Regions from separate parts of the Marinobacter sp. LV10R520-4 genome, predicted to be linked through region 1. Evidence: predicted binding sites of a transcription regulator. Region 1 holds the regulator's gene; the other holds the start of a gene.
What was found. The regulator LexA, encoded in region 1, represses DNA repair genes until DNA is damaged. The targets are predictions, from matches to a motif close to CTGTNTNNNNANACAG.

Region 1 (6,966 bases):
GGCAGCCCCGATGACAAGGTCACGTTTGCGGCGTTCGGCGCGACAGGCGACCTTAGCGGTACCCTGCGCATTGGCAACAATATGGATACCCGCGGCAGCTTGCAGCTTAACAATGGCCGCTTTGAGGCTTATGGCCAGGATCTGACCCTGCGCAAAGCCAGGCTGCTGTTTGTCGGCAACCTGAGCCAGCCTTATCTGGAACTGGAAGCGACGCGCACGGTGGGGTCGGTCGTCGCAGGGCTGCGGTTGACGGGCCCTGTACAGTCGCCTGAGACCGAGGTGTTTTCCAGCCCGGAGATGCCACAAACCGATGCGCTGTCGTACCTGATTCTGGGCCGCGCTCCGCAAAGCCGCCAGGACGACGGCCAAATGAGCCGGGCAGCGCTGTCATTGGGTTTGAACCAGGCTAATAAGATTACCGGCGCGCTGGGCGCAGAGTTTGGCATTCGTGATTTGACCCTTGAAGCCGAGGGCAGCGGCGACCAGACTGCGGTGGTGGCCAGCGGTTATCTGACTGACGAACTCAGCATTCGTTACGGCGTGGGCATTTTTGAGCCGGTGACCACGGTGGCGTTGCGGTATGATTTGGGGCGCTATTTCTATCTTGAAGCCGCCAGTGGTCTGGCGGCTTCGCTGGACATTTTCTATACCCGGGATTTTTAAAAAACGGTTAAAAAACCGTTAACGCACGGCTAAGGCGCGGCGCTCAGTCTGGCTATTTTCAGGCGACAGGCTTCGTCTACAAAATGGCGGAATATACGGCGGTGGCCGTTGTGGTAAAGCAGATACTCTGGGTGCCATTGCACCCCCATTAGCCACTGGCCACGGGTATTTTCGATGGCCTGCACGAACAGATCGTTATCCACCGCCACTACGCGCAGGTCTTGCCCCAATTTTTTAATAGCCTGGCTGTGAATACGGTTTGCGCCGATAACCGGCGCCTGCATGATCTGGCTCAGGCGGGTGTTGTCCACTACCTTCACGGTTTGCAGGGGCAACAGCAGCGGGCGATGGCGGGTGTTCTGCCGCAGTGGGGTCACGTTCTGGCACAGCGAGCCGCCGCGATACACATTAATCAACTGTGCGCCGCGGCATATTCCCAGCACCGGCAGGTTCAGGGCTTCCGCTTCTGCCAGCAGGCGCTGATCGGTTTCATCACGGCGTTTATCGTAATTTGCCGTTACCATGGGCTGCTGGCCGTACAATTCCGGTTGCACGTGAGTGCCTCCGGAAAGCACCAGGCCGTCAAGCATGCTAACGTTCACCCGCGTACCGGGGCGTATGTAATGGGTGTGCGCTCCCTGCAGGCGCAGCGCCAGCATGATCAGCCGCTGGGCCGGTCCGCGCCGGCGCGGACCACTGATACCAATGGTCAGCCCGGGCGGAGACTCTTCTTCCATCCGTTCAGATATCGATTCAGACATAGCCTTTGTGTTCAAGCCAGTGGTGAATGGTTTCCGGTTTGCTGTGGGTCAGATTGTGCAGGCTGATGGTGCCGGAGTCGCGAAACTGGGCCCGCAGCTGCGCCAGGTCGTCGTTGTTATTGGCAATGTCGTCCAGTATTACCCAGTCATTCCATACCGAAGAAAAATTCCACTGCGGGTTGTCGATGTCGCAGTCCGGTAGCCGGTAATGCAGGGTGGGCCGTTTTTTGATACGTGGGTCCTGCACATGGCGGGCCAGCAAGGGCGCATCCAGATGGGCAAACAGCGGCAGCAGATCCAGTGCCCGGTTTCGGGTGGGGTTGTGCTGCAGGTAGTCTTCCATCAACTGCTCCAACGATGGCGCGTAGTCATCTTGCATCAGCAGTTCTGTGTAGCGAGGCGCCCAGGGCTCTATGTAGGGTGTAAAACGCCGGCTGACATCCAGTTGATGGCGCTTTTTTAGCCACTCGTACAAGCCGGCAAACGCCTGTAAATAGCGCGTAATGGTGGACGCCTGTAAATCTGGCAGTTCCGGGTTCAGTTGCAGCCCGAAGGCATAATAAATGGACTCGCGGCTGCCCAGAGCGCCAAGGTTACGCAGTTCTTTAACCAGCCGCTCAACCTCTTCCACCTGGGAAAAACCGATAGGCGGCCCAACAATTTCCAGCGGAACAATACGCTCGGCCGCGGCGTCAATCACGTCCATAGCCTGGCCACCCAGCTCGCGCAGGCTTTCTGGAACGTCGGCCCCGGTCAGGTCCAGATCTTTAATGGGGTCAGAATCCAGCTCAATCACAAACTCACCCAGTGGCGTGTCTACTGCAGTTACGTAGCGCGACCGCGGTTGCGGCGCGCCGTCCAGCAGGTTGGCGACCTCGCTCACCAGCGCTTCGTAGCTTAAACCCGAAAGCTCGATTTCAACACCAACCCGGCGCTCTGCTCCGCTGGCAGTGTGGGTTACAGAGGGGATTTTGCAGAAGTTCTTTTGCGTCATTATTACACCCTTGGATCAGTCTTCAGCGCTTCAAGTGCGGCCCGTAACGGTAGAATTATCATAGCATATTAGGTATCTGACGCTGGTAACAGCGCAAGCGGGGGAAATGCTGCAAACAGGGTTTACACTGGATAAAACACTGTATATAGTCAAACCACTGTATAAACAAACAGGGTATGTTATGACACAGCGGATCCCGAATATGAAGCTTACCGCCAGGCAGTCCCAAGTGCTGGATATCGTTCGCCGCTACCTGGATGAAACCGGGTATCCGCCCACCCGTGCCGAAATTGCAGCTGAGCTGGGTTTCCGCTCCGCCAATGCGGCAGAAGAGCATTTGCGGGCATTGGCGCGCAAAGGCGCTATTGAAATGGTGCCCGGCGCCAGCCGCGGTATTCGCCTGCCAGAAAGCGAGCAAGACCTTGGCTTGCCGGTAATTGGCCAAGTGGCAGCCGGTAGCCCGATTCTGGCTCAGGAGCACGTGGAAGACCACTGCACTTTAAAGCCCGGCTTTTTTTCGCCGGCGGCGGATTATCTGCTTCGAGTGCGTGGTATGAGCATGAAGAATATCGGCATTCTAGACGGTGACTTGCTGGCAGTACACAGCACTCAGGACGTTCACAACGGCCAGATTGTGGTGGCCAGGGTAGGTGATGAAGTGACGGTGAAGCGCTTTCGTAAAGAAGGTAATAAAGTGTATCTGGTGGCGGAAAACGACGACTTCGCGCCGATTGAAGTGGATCTGACCGAGCAGGATCTGTTCATTGAAGGGTTGGGCGTTGGCGTTATCCGCCGCTCAGACCTGCACTGATCCGTAGCGACAGAAAACCGACACAAAGAAGGGCGGGGAATCATGGAACAACTGAGCTTTAACGGCAATCTTGCATACCAGCAACAGATCGCAGCGCGAGTGGCAGAGCAGGCGCAGCCTGTGCGAGTTCAGCCACGGCCAGCCCCGGTGTCTGCTGGTAACGTCACCGAAATCATATTGCCCCAGGGCCAGGTGGAAAATTTTCAGCTGTTACTGCCAATGCTGACCCAGCTGAACCAGGAAAAGCGCTGGCTGGCATGGATAGACCCACCTCAGGAGCTGGTCAGCAAATGGCAAAAAATGCACGGTATTGTTGCCGGTGAGCTGCTGGTTTTGCGTTCCAGTGCCGAGCATCCGGCGCGCCAGTTGGCGGAGCGGGCGCTGAGGGTCGGCACATGTCACGCGGTGGTGCTGTGGACCGAAAAGCTGAACAAAGCGTGTTTTGAGGCACTTCAGGCGGCATCCGCCGCGGGTAACAGTCACGGCGTCGTTTTGCGTCAGCGTTAGTAAAGAGATTTGCGCCAGCGTTAGTAAAGAGCCTTGCGCTAGCGCTAATAGAGTTTAATGCAGCGTCGGGCTGTGGGGCGCATCAAACCACTCGACGTCGCTGTCGTTGTCGCTGCTATCCCAGTCTAGGTCCTGGGCGTTATCGCCCGCGGCGTCAATGCCTGCCGCAATCATGGCTTTGGCAACTTGCATCTGGCGGTCATCCATCATGTCTTTGGCTTCTTCGGAAAAACTGATGCGCACCAATGGCGCGCCGTCGTCGTCAACGCGGCGCAACGCGTAATCGCCATTGCTGAGTTGAATAATTTCAAAAAACGATGGTGACATGTTCCGAACCTTTATGTTCGCCAACGGGAAAGCGTGTGCGGGGATTTTTTACCACTCGCTGTGTCTTGCTTCCACATCGGCTGAAAATTGCTTAAATGCGCTTAGGCTGGCTTGAACCGATGCCAGCGAACGGTCTGCGCCTACGGCCGCAGTGATGGCAATAATGTTGTCGTTGCTGACGGTTTTTTTTGCCGCAGGTGGCCGGTTCTGCGCGTCTCCAAGTTGCTCCAGTTGGTTCCACCAACTGTCAGCGCTGGCTTGCAATGCCAGCAGTTGCTGAACTTCCGGCGCATCGGCTCCGATCAGCTCGCCCAGTTGGTCAATGCTTTGGGGTTGCCCTTTGCGTTGCTGATAGCACACTGCCAGGGTATACAGCAGCAGCCTTCGCGATCGCAGCATCAGTTCAATGGCCCCTTGTTTGCAGGCTTCCTGCTGTAAGGGCTGATTGCTGTTAACGGCAAGCCGTAACAATGTCTGCGCCAGTGCCAGTTTACCGGCAAGATGGGAATGCCACGCTGTTGCCATATACCCTCGCGACTGTTGTTGCTGCTATTAATGCTAGTGTGATTGGCGCTGTGAGATTCATGGACACCGGAATCCACTGAAACCTGAAATTAGCCCAACATCATAACAGCTTCAAAGCCGCGGTGCCCGCTGTCTACTTCCGTTTTGAGAAGTTTGCCGGAACCAGGCCGTGTCGATCTACCTCGGCTGCCGTACGTCGTGCTGTGCGCCGCTAAGGTGTAACATGGGTAAATGTAAGTGCATCGGTATTCGCACCCGGTTGCAGATCACTGAACAGGAGCAATGAAAAATGGCCGCAGACCACCCTGCAATGGCACATCTGGAGCAGCTGCTCGAGCACATGCAGCAGGCTTTGAAAGACCAGGACTGGGAGCTGATTAGCCGCCTGAACCCAGAGATAAAGCCCGCTATCGAACCCTTGCTTGAAGCGCTGGAACAGGGGCAACTGCCAGCTGAAACAGTGCGTGATCAACTACAGCGGGTGCAGGAGTTCGTCGACGCCGCTGACAGCTCTGCCCACCAGGCCAAGGCCGCAGCGCAGCTCGAATTGAAAGAAGTCAACCGCAACAGCAGCGCAGCTAAAGCCTACCATAAGGTGTCCTCGTCCCGGCCCTGAGCCAGACGCGGCACTGGCCCGGCGGTCGAATTGCGTAAAGCGCCAGATCGTCGGCGCGTGTGAACGAGATTTTGTAGGGTTTGGCGTCATAAAATTGACTCCGAGCCGGTTAAGGTCTTAAATATCGCACAAATTCTACAAGAGACTGCCTGGAATGTTGAAGCCCAACACAGTGCTGGTGTTCAGTGAAGTTGCTGAGCGCTGCCGCGATATTACGACCATCCTCGAGTTTCTTGGCGAAGAGAGCTGGTTGGCTGGTAGCAAGGCCTGCGATGTGTTGTCAGGTGCCAGCGAAGCAGACGCGCAGGCGGTCTCGGTGGTCATCGTGCAAGGCGACGATGCCAACGCCGAAGCCACGATCAAGGCCTTGTGCAAATGGTCTCCCTGCATCCCCGTTCTGTGCATTGGCGACCCTGATTTTTCCAGTCTGAATGACGAACAGCGCGGGCGAATCATTGCGCGCCTGGAGTGGCCATTTGGCTACACCAAATTTATTGATTCGCTGTACCGTGCCCAAGTGTTCCACGATCATTACAACCGGGCCCGCGAGCGCGGCCAGATTCGCGGCGTGCAGCTGTTCCGCTCATTGGTGGGTACCAGTCGCAAAGTTCAGCAGGTACGCCAGCTGATGGAACAGGTAGCAGACAAAGAAGTCAGTGTGTTGGTGACGGGCGAATCCGGTACCGGCAAAGAAGTGGTCGCACGCAATCTGCATTACCATTCCAGCCGCCGTGATAAACCCTTTGTGCCGGTAAACTGCGGTGCCATTCCTGCGGAACTGCTGGAGAGCGAGCTGTTTGGTCATGAAAAAGGCGCGTTCACCGGCGCGATAACCGCTCGTGTGGGCCGTTTTGAGTTGGCCGAGGGTGGCACCCTGTTTCTGGACGAAATAGGCGACATGCCGTTGAATATGCAGGTAAAGATTCTGCGGGTGTTGCAAGAGCGTACGTTCGAGCGGGTCGGGAGCAACCACACTAAATTTGCCAATGTGCGTATCATCGCCGCTACCCACAAACACCTGGAAGACATGATTCAATGTGGCACCTTCCGCGAAGATCTGTATTACCGACTGAATGTGTTTCCCATTGAGATGCCAGCGCTACGTGAGCGGGTTGAAGATATTCCGCTGCTGATCAACGAACTGGTGGCGCGCATGGAAAAAGAGAAACGCGGATCGCTGCGCCTGAACTCCGCCGCCATTATGAATTTGTGTCGTCATGACTGGCCCGGCAACGTGCGTGAGTTGGCGAACCTGGTAGAACGCCTGGCCATCATGAATCCGTTTGGGGTGATTGGTGTGCAGGAACTGCCGAAAAAATTTCGCTATGTTGACGATTACGATGAAGATCACGTCGATTTTGAGGAGCCTGGCCTGCCATCTCGCGCATCTGGCCTGGTTGGGTTTGATTCGCCTGCGCTATTACCGGTAAACGGGCTTGATTTGAAAGACTATTTGGGTAATCTGGAGCGTGAACTGATTCAACAGGCGCTCGATGAAGCCGGCGGCGTAGTGGCCCGGGCTGCGGAAAAATTGCGTATTCGCCGTACCACTCTGGTGGAAAAAGTCCGCAAGTACGGTCTTCGTGAAGAGGCGGGCGAAGTCTGAGGGCAGCGTACCCCAGAGGCTCGGGCAGCCGGCTGAAAACACCGGATCAGCAATCTTGAAATGGCGTCAACGGTTTGTAACCGCTGGCGCTTTTGTCGTTTTAAAGTGACGGAAACCCGTCATCTGCCTTTTTTTAAAAATCCTTTCCTATTGAAA
Region 2 (6,966 bases), 490 kb from region 1:
AATGGCCGAGGGGCTGGCGGTGGTCACCCAGACGGTGGCACCAAACAGAAACACCATGCCCGTACGAAAACCGTTGATGGCGCCAAACAGAGGGTCCCGATGAGTAGACAGTTTGGGAGCTTTCAACAGTGTACTGTCTGGATTTTCCAGAGCGTTGTAAGCCCGCAACACCACGGCCAGATCTGACGCCAGTTCTAGGGCCGTGCCTGCCAGACGGGTAACAATGGCGGACTCGTCTACAAACGCAGAGCGCTGCTCCAGCAGCAGTCGCCGCAATGCCTGCGCCAGGCGGTAAGCTTCTTCATAGTTGTCGGTCGCAGCAACCAGGCGGAAATGGGTGCGCATGGTATCCAGCATCTGGCGAAACGCTGGCGACAGCAGGTCATCGTGATTACGATGAAAACGGCCGAGAATCTGGGTCAGCGCTACCAGCGACAGCACCTTGTTGCTGAGCAGATTAGCAGCCCGGCTGCGCCCCGGACCCTCCGGGCTTTCATACACCACGGCGCTGGAGTCGTCTGCCAGCGCAACCAGGGTTTCCAGAATCTGCTCGGCGCTGTGGTGGCGCTGATCGTGGGAGCTTTGAGGGTCCAGCTCGAAGGTCAGATTTTCCAGGGTTCTGTTAATCACCGTGCGGGCGTCGTCGCGCATCTGGTCTTTCACCATCATTGGCCACAGCAGCTTGCTGACCAACATGGCACACACCGCGCCCACGGTTATTTCACTGATACGAGCCTGGGCAATATCAAACACTGCCTTGCTGCTGGCGGCCTCGGCGTTGGCCATCACCAGAATCACCACCAAAGCAGCGGTCATGCCGGCCATGGCAAAGGCATAAATAAAGTTTTTGCTGTGCACCATGGCCGCAGCCGCGGAATTCAGGCTCACCCACAACGCCAGACTGGCCAGTGCCAGCAGCGGGTAAGGTATCAGCAGCGCGAGTATGAGGATGCCTACAGCACCCCCCAGCAGTGATCCCAGAATCAGGCACACGGCTTTTTCGATCACCATCCCGCTTTCCGGACGGATCTGTAGAAAAATAGCTGCGACCAGGGCCCAGTAAGGTCGCTCCAACCCCAGATACATGGAGGTGAACAGCGCCATGGCCATGGCGATAAGGCCTTTGATGGCGAAAATCACCGCGTGCTTGTCGGGCATCAGCAACTTTGCCAGCCAGGGGTGTAGCTGCATATTACTGATCGGTGTCGAGATAGATTGAAACCGTCATACCGGCGCTAAGATTGAGGCCTGGCGGCAGTGAGTCCAGAGTGATATCCACCGGGATGCGCTGGGCCAGGCGTACCCAGTTCACCGCCTGCTGCACTTGTGGCAACAACTGGCCGTTGCTACTAACGCTGGTGTCGGCAATGCCTTGGGCAATACTGGTGACCTTGCCCTGCATTTCACCGCCGCTCATCAGTGTTACCCGGGCACTCTGGCCGACGTAAATTTTCTGAAGCTTGGTTTCTTCAAAGTAACCGGTCACGTAAAACGAGCTTTTCTCCACCAGAGACACCACCGGCTGGCCCTGGTTCACGTAGTTGCCTGCGCTTAGATTGAGATTGCTAACAGTGCCGGTTTCAGGCGCCATTACCCGGGTGCGCTGAAGGTCAATACGGGCCGTTGCCAGCTCAGCCTGAGCCAACTCGTAACTGGCTTTGGCTGACTCGGTTTGAATGCGGTAGGTTTCCAGATTCTCGTCGCTGATCGTCTGGCGGCCGCTCAAGCCTTCGCGGCGCTGATACTGATGCTGAGCCAGTTCCCAGGCGCTGCGCTTTTGCGCCAGATAAGCGCCGGCTTCGGCAATTTTGGCCTGATAGCGGGATTCATCAATCACAAACAGCAAGTCGCCCTTGTTAACCGGCTGATTGTTGCTTACTTCAAGGCGGGTTACCCAGCCGGATACGTCGGGCGCTACGGTAATAACATCTGCGCGAATACGGCCATCGCGGGTCCAGGGCGAATGCAAATAGTGGTTCCATATCCAGTTGCCGGCCAGTATGGCCGCAACAACCACCAGCAGAGTAACCCCAACACGCAATAATTTTCCCATAAGTCCGCTTCAGTCTCCCACCCAGTAAATTGTCAGCGCCAGATAACACACAAAAAGCCCCACATCGAACCAGGCATCTTTCCAGATATAACGCCGCAAGCGCAGCCGGTGCAGAACCCAACGAGTGGCCATGGTCATCAAAAACGCCAACGGCCCCAGCACCACCAAAGGGCTGAACAGCATTCCGCCTAAACTCAGCTCATGAAACATGCGTATTTTTATCACCCGGTTATTGCGGAATCTGTGTGTGTTGGCGGTAAGGAATGTATTGGACAACTATCGGGTGCGAAAACCAATAGCCATTTGCCAGTACATCCGCAACTAATCCAGCACGGCGCTTATATCCGGGTATTGGCAGTGACAAATGGCCGGCCACCTGGCTTGGCCGATTAAGCCCGCGCAACCCTAGTAGCAGGAGTTCGGCGACGATTCAGGATTGATGTCACCAGCCACTTCGTCCGGGTCTATACCGTGGTGGGCCAGCACTTCACGCACAAAATTTACCTGCGCCAGCACCCTGTCGGCATCGTCACCGTAATCGTAACGGTTTACTTCTACCGGCTGCGGCATAAAGGTAAAAGCGGTTTTCAGTGCGGTCAATGTATCGTCGTCTATCATCAGCAGGGTCCAGTTAACGTGAATGATTTGTAAAATCAACTATCGGCGAGGACGCACCCAATCGTCAATCATTGTTAGCGCCTCGTTTAGGATTACTGATCATGCACCTTAAAGCTCAATAAGTGTCATTCTCGCTGTACACGGCCACCGACAAGTCACCGTTGTTTGCCTCTGTCACCACAAAGGTGATCGGCTTACAGCACACTTGACAGTCCTCGATGTATGATTGCTGCGCATCTTCAGGGTTGATCAGCACCTCAATAGACTCACCGCAGTAGGGGCATTCAATGTTGGTTTCGGTCAGTTCGTTCATAAAGCCTCTTTATTCAGCATGATTCAGCATGCGCCCTGGGGCACGTAGATGTAGCCGTGTTCCGTGCAGCCGAATACCCGTTCACTGCTCCCAGCCTGGTACAAAGCCGCAATATACAGGCAAACAATCGCATCCAGAACGTCTTCGTTATGCTTCAGAGCTGCGCCACGCAAAAAGTGAATACGTTGCGTATCCAGATAGGGTGAAAATGATGAGCTTATGGTTAACGCCATTCTTTGGGACTGCGCAAGACTCAGTAGCAAACTGGCAAGCCGGGCCTGGCCCTGGCGCTTACCCGCTACCTGGCCCTTTTTATAAAGCAGACGCTCCGGCAGTTGGAATATTTCGATCAGCGCTGGGTGGGGGTAACACTCCAGCTGCCACTTTTGCCCGGGCACAGCCAGATGGCCAAAGCCGGCTGCGTGCAAATGATCACCCAGCAACACGCCGTTCGACGCAGGAAATAGCGTCAGATTGCAAGCGTGGCAAGACGCCTTCCGCGCACCATAAGCCACCGCAATACCGCGCTCACAGGGCCGCTGCCCGCTCGGGTTACGAATAATGAGTGGGCCGTCTACCGCCACGCCGTGAAGACCCTCAACAGAATCTAGGGCGCTGGCAACGGCGTCAAAACCGTGAAGGTTTTCAAACACGCTGGTTACCGCTATAGCGCCATCGGCAACGTTCCCTACCGCAATAGCCGTAGGGTTGCGATTGCCCTGCCAGGCGAGGTCGACACCTGCAATCATTGCCATAAAATTTCCTTTCCAGTTTTCATTTTACGCTAAGACTACCACTGTAAACGGTGACCCGGTCATTCGAATTCTTAATCCTGGCGGTTGAAATCCGGCTCTGTTCGGAATACTGTATATTTAAACAGTACCTCGAGATTTAGCCATGAATGAACTTCTATCCGCCCTGAAGCAAAGCGCACGTATCTGGCAGGGCCATCAGCCTGCTCACACCAGTCAACTGGCAGAATCTACCGGTTACCAAGCGCTGGATAACCAGCTGGGCGGGCTGGGCTGGCCGCGGGGAGCACTCAGTGAATGCCTGCTGGACACGCCCGGCATTGGCGAGCTGCATTTGCTTCTGCCACTGATGCAGCGCCTGACCCATAGCGGAAAAACCGTATTCTGGCTGAACCCGCCGCACATTCCCTATGCCCCGGCACTGGTGCGTGAAGGGGTTGATCTTGACCAAGTAGTGGTGATTCACACCCAGGACAGCGGCGATTTTTTATGGACTCTGGAAAACTGCCTGCGCTCACCGGTCACCGGGCTGGTTATGGCCTGGCCCGGCAAGCTGGCGTTGCGGGATGTGCGGCGCTTGCAGCTGGCCGCTGAAGCCGGCAGCAACGTGTGCGTATTGTTTCGCGAACGCTGCCATGCCGCGCAAAATTCGCCAGCGGCTCTGCGCCTTGAGTTGCAGCCAGACGCCAATCAATGCCTGCAGGTGCAAATACTCAAACGCCGTGGCAGCTGGCCGGGCCAGCACTGCGAGCTGCCGTTACCGCAGCGGGCTGGCCGGGCCGTGGCCGAAACCAGCCGCGTGGTTAAGGGTCCCTGGCCCAGGCCGGCCCGGTAACCCTTTATGCTGTGGTTACATCTGCATTTTCCTCAGTTATTGCTGGACCATATCCGCCGCTCCCGAAAGCAGGACGCAGCGCTGGTGATTGTGGACGCCTCTGGCCAGAAGGTACTTCAGGCCTGCGCTCAGGCCAGCAGCCAAGGCGTGCAGCCCGGCATGCGGCTGAAAACCGCGCTTAGCCTGGTGGCAGATCTGGCGATGGTCCGTACCGATCCGCAGCAGGAAGCCCGGGTACTGCAAGACCAGGCCCGCTGGCTGTACCGCTGCGCCGCCCACATTACCCTGGTGCCGCCGGATGGCCTGCTGGCTGAAATCGGCAGTCTGCAAAAGCTGTACGGTGGTTTGCCGGCGGTGTGGGAAACCATAGAGCAAGGCTTGAACGAACGCCGCCTGACGGCCTGGCTGGGCATTGGTCACACCCCGCTGGCAGCAAGGCTGATTGCCCGCACCGGCAAAGGTGAATGCAGCGCCGACCAGGGCCACATGCAGCGTCTGCTGGATCAGCTGCTACTGCCGGCAGCAGAGTTTGACGCCCAGGCCTGCACCCGCCTGCAGCGGTTAGGCCTGAATACACTGGGCGACCTGTTCGCCCTGCCCGCAGCCGAACTGGCGCGACGGCTGGGCCCGAAAATTCTGGCTCACAGTCAAAAAATACAAGGGTCACGTCCAGACCCACAAACGCCCTGGCAGCCCCCGCACCGGTTTCGCCAGCAAGCGGATTTTGTCGAAGACATCGAACATTCCCAGGGACTGCTGTTTCCGTTGCAGCGCATATTGAGCGAGCTGGAAGAAGATCTGTGCTGGCGCCAGCAGGAAACCGACAGTCTGAATTTGTTGTTGTGCTATCGCTACACAGAACCCACCCGCCTGCACATACGCACGTCCGGCCCGGAGCATCGGGCGGAGGCTTTTCTGAATTTGATTCGCCTACGCTTTGAACAACAGCCTTTGCAAGCTCCGGTGGTGTCACTGGTATTGCTGGTAAAACGCTTTATTGGGCGTGAAGCCGCCAGCGGACAGGATTTGTTGGGCGAAACCCAAGATATGAACGAAGCCTGGCACACGCTGATCAGCCGCCTGCAGGCCCGGCTGGGCGACGGCGCGTTGCAACAGCTGGCGCCACACGCTGATCACCGCCCTGAGCAGGCCTGGGCCAGTGCCGATGTACAACGCAAACAGCGCAAAGCCAGCGCTGCGGAGAATCCGTTACCTTGCCGCCCGCTGTGGCTGATGCATAAACCTCAGCCGTTACACACTAAGCCGCAGGCCTGGTTTTCCGGCCCGGAACGCATCAGTGGCGGATGGTGGGATGGCCAAAGGGTACAGCGGGATTATTACATCGCTCAATTACCCAGCGGCCAGTTGGCTTGGGTATTTCGGGATGCCAGTCAGGGCTGGCACATACACGGGTGGTTTGGCTGATGCAGTCTGAAAGTTATATAAGTGGTGAAAGCCATGAAAGCTACGCCGAGCTGCACTGCTTCAGCAACTTCAGTTTTCTGACCGGCGCCTCGCATCCCCATGAGCTGGCAGAACAAGCCGCAGGGCTGGGTTATAGCGCCCTGGCCATTACCGATGCCTGCTCGGTGGCTGGTATTCCCCGCGCCTGGGCGGCGCTTAAAAACAGCCCGGTAAAACTCATTACCGGCAGCTGGTTTGAATTGAGCGACGCACCGCCTGGGGCCTGCACGCCCCGCTTCATACTGCTGGCGCGTACCCGCAAAGGCTATGGCCAACTGTGCCAGCTGATCACCAGCGCCCGGCGACGTGCGGAAAAAGGCCAGTACCAGCTGTATTACCGTGACCTGGAAGTACACGCGCTGGACGACTGCCTGTGTTTGTGGTTACCGCCAACATTGGCCAGCGCCGACAGCCAGCAAGCGCTAACGGCGGGTGAATGGCTGCTGCGATTGTTTGACCGGCGGCTGTGGCTAGCAGCCTCACGCACTCTGGAATCCGCTGAAGAACTACAGCTGGCCCGCATACGCTGGCTGGCCGGGGAATTACGCTGCCCTATCACCGCCAGTGGCGACGTGCACATGCATTGCCGCAAACGCCAGCCCCTGCAGGATGTACTCACTGCCCTGCGCAACCACACCAATCTGGAAAGCGCCGGCCATTGTCTGTTTCAAAACGGTGAACGTTACCTGCGCCCCGTTGCGGTATTACAGCGTCTGTTTCCCGCCGCGTGGCTGCAGCAAACTCAGGTGATCGCCCGGCAATGCACATTTGAACCCGGCAGCCTGCGCTATGAATACCCGCCCGACCTGGTACCAGCCGGCACCAGCGCCGCCGGTTATTTACTGCAACTCACCCGCGAAGGCGAACGCCGGCGCTACCCGGACGGCACACCGCTACAGGTGCAGGCGCTGATTCACAAAGAGCTGGGGCT

Region 2: imuA (translesion DNA synthesis-associated protein ImuA) is a predicted target of LexA. The motif match lies at 3,849-3,864, and genes of this name have one in related genera.

The regions. Positions count from the first base shown of each region.
Region 1 is NZ_PDJM01000001.1:2,744,606-2,751,571, forward strand. It holds gene ATG98_RS13425 (translocation/assembly module TamB domain-containing protein) at 1-663, shown strand, start outside; gene ATG98_RS13430 (gamma-glutamyl-gamma-aminobutyrate hydrolase family protein) at 693-1,424, opposite strand; gene ATG98_RS13435 (amidoligase family protein) at 1,417-2,418, opposite strand; gene lexA (transcriptional repressor LexA) at 2,621-3,229, shown strand; gene ATG98_RS13445 (cell division inhibitor SulA) at 3,272-3,736, shown strand; gene ATG98_RS13450 (hypothetical protein) at 3,791-4,063, opposite strand; gene ATG98_RS13455 (DUF6586 family protein) at 4,112-4,588, opposite strand; gene ATG98_RS13460 (SOS cell division inhibitor) at 4,878-5,204, shown strand; gene ATG98_RS13465 (sigma-54 dependent transcriptional regulator) at 5,359-6,810, shown strand.
Region 2 is NZ_PDJM01000001.1:3,234,058-3,241,023, reverse strand. It holds gene ATG98_RS15730 (FUSC family protein) at 1-1,191, opposite strand, end outside; gene ATG98_RS15725 (HlyD family secretion protein) at 1,193-2,053, opposite strand; gene ATG98_RS15720 (DUF1656 domain-containing protein) at 2,063-2,263, opposite strand; gene ATG98_RS15715 (penicillin-binding protein) at 2,459-2,671, opposite strand; gene ATG98_RS15710 (CPXCG motif-containing cysteine-rich protein) at 2,787-2,984, opposite strand; gene ATG98_RS15705 (DUF429 domain-containing protein) at 3,008-3,739, opposite strand; gene imuA (translesion DNA synthesis-associated protein ImuA) at 3,882-4,571, shown strand; gene ATG98_RS15695 (Y-family DNA polymerase) at 4,578-5,996, shown strand; gene ATG98_RS15690 (error-prone DNA polymerase) at 5,996-6,966, shown strand, end outside.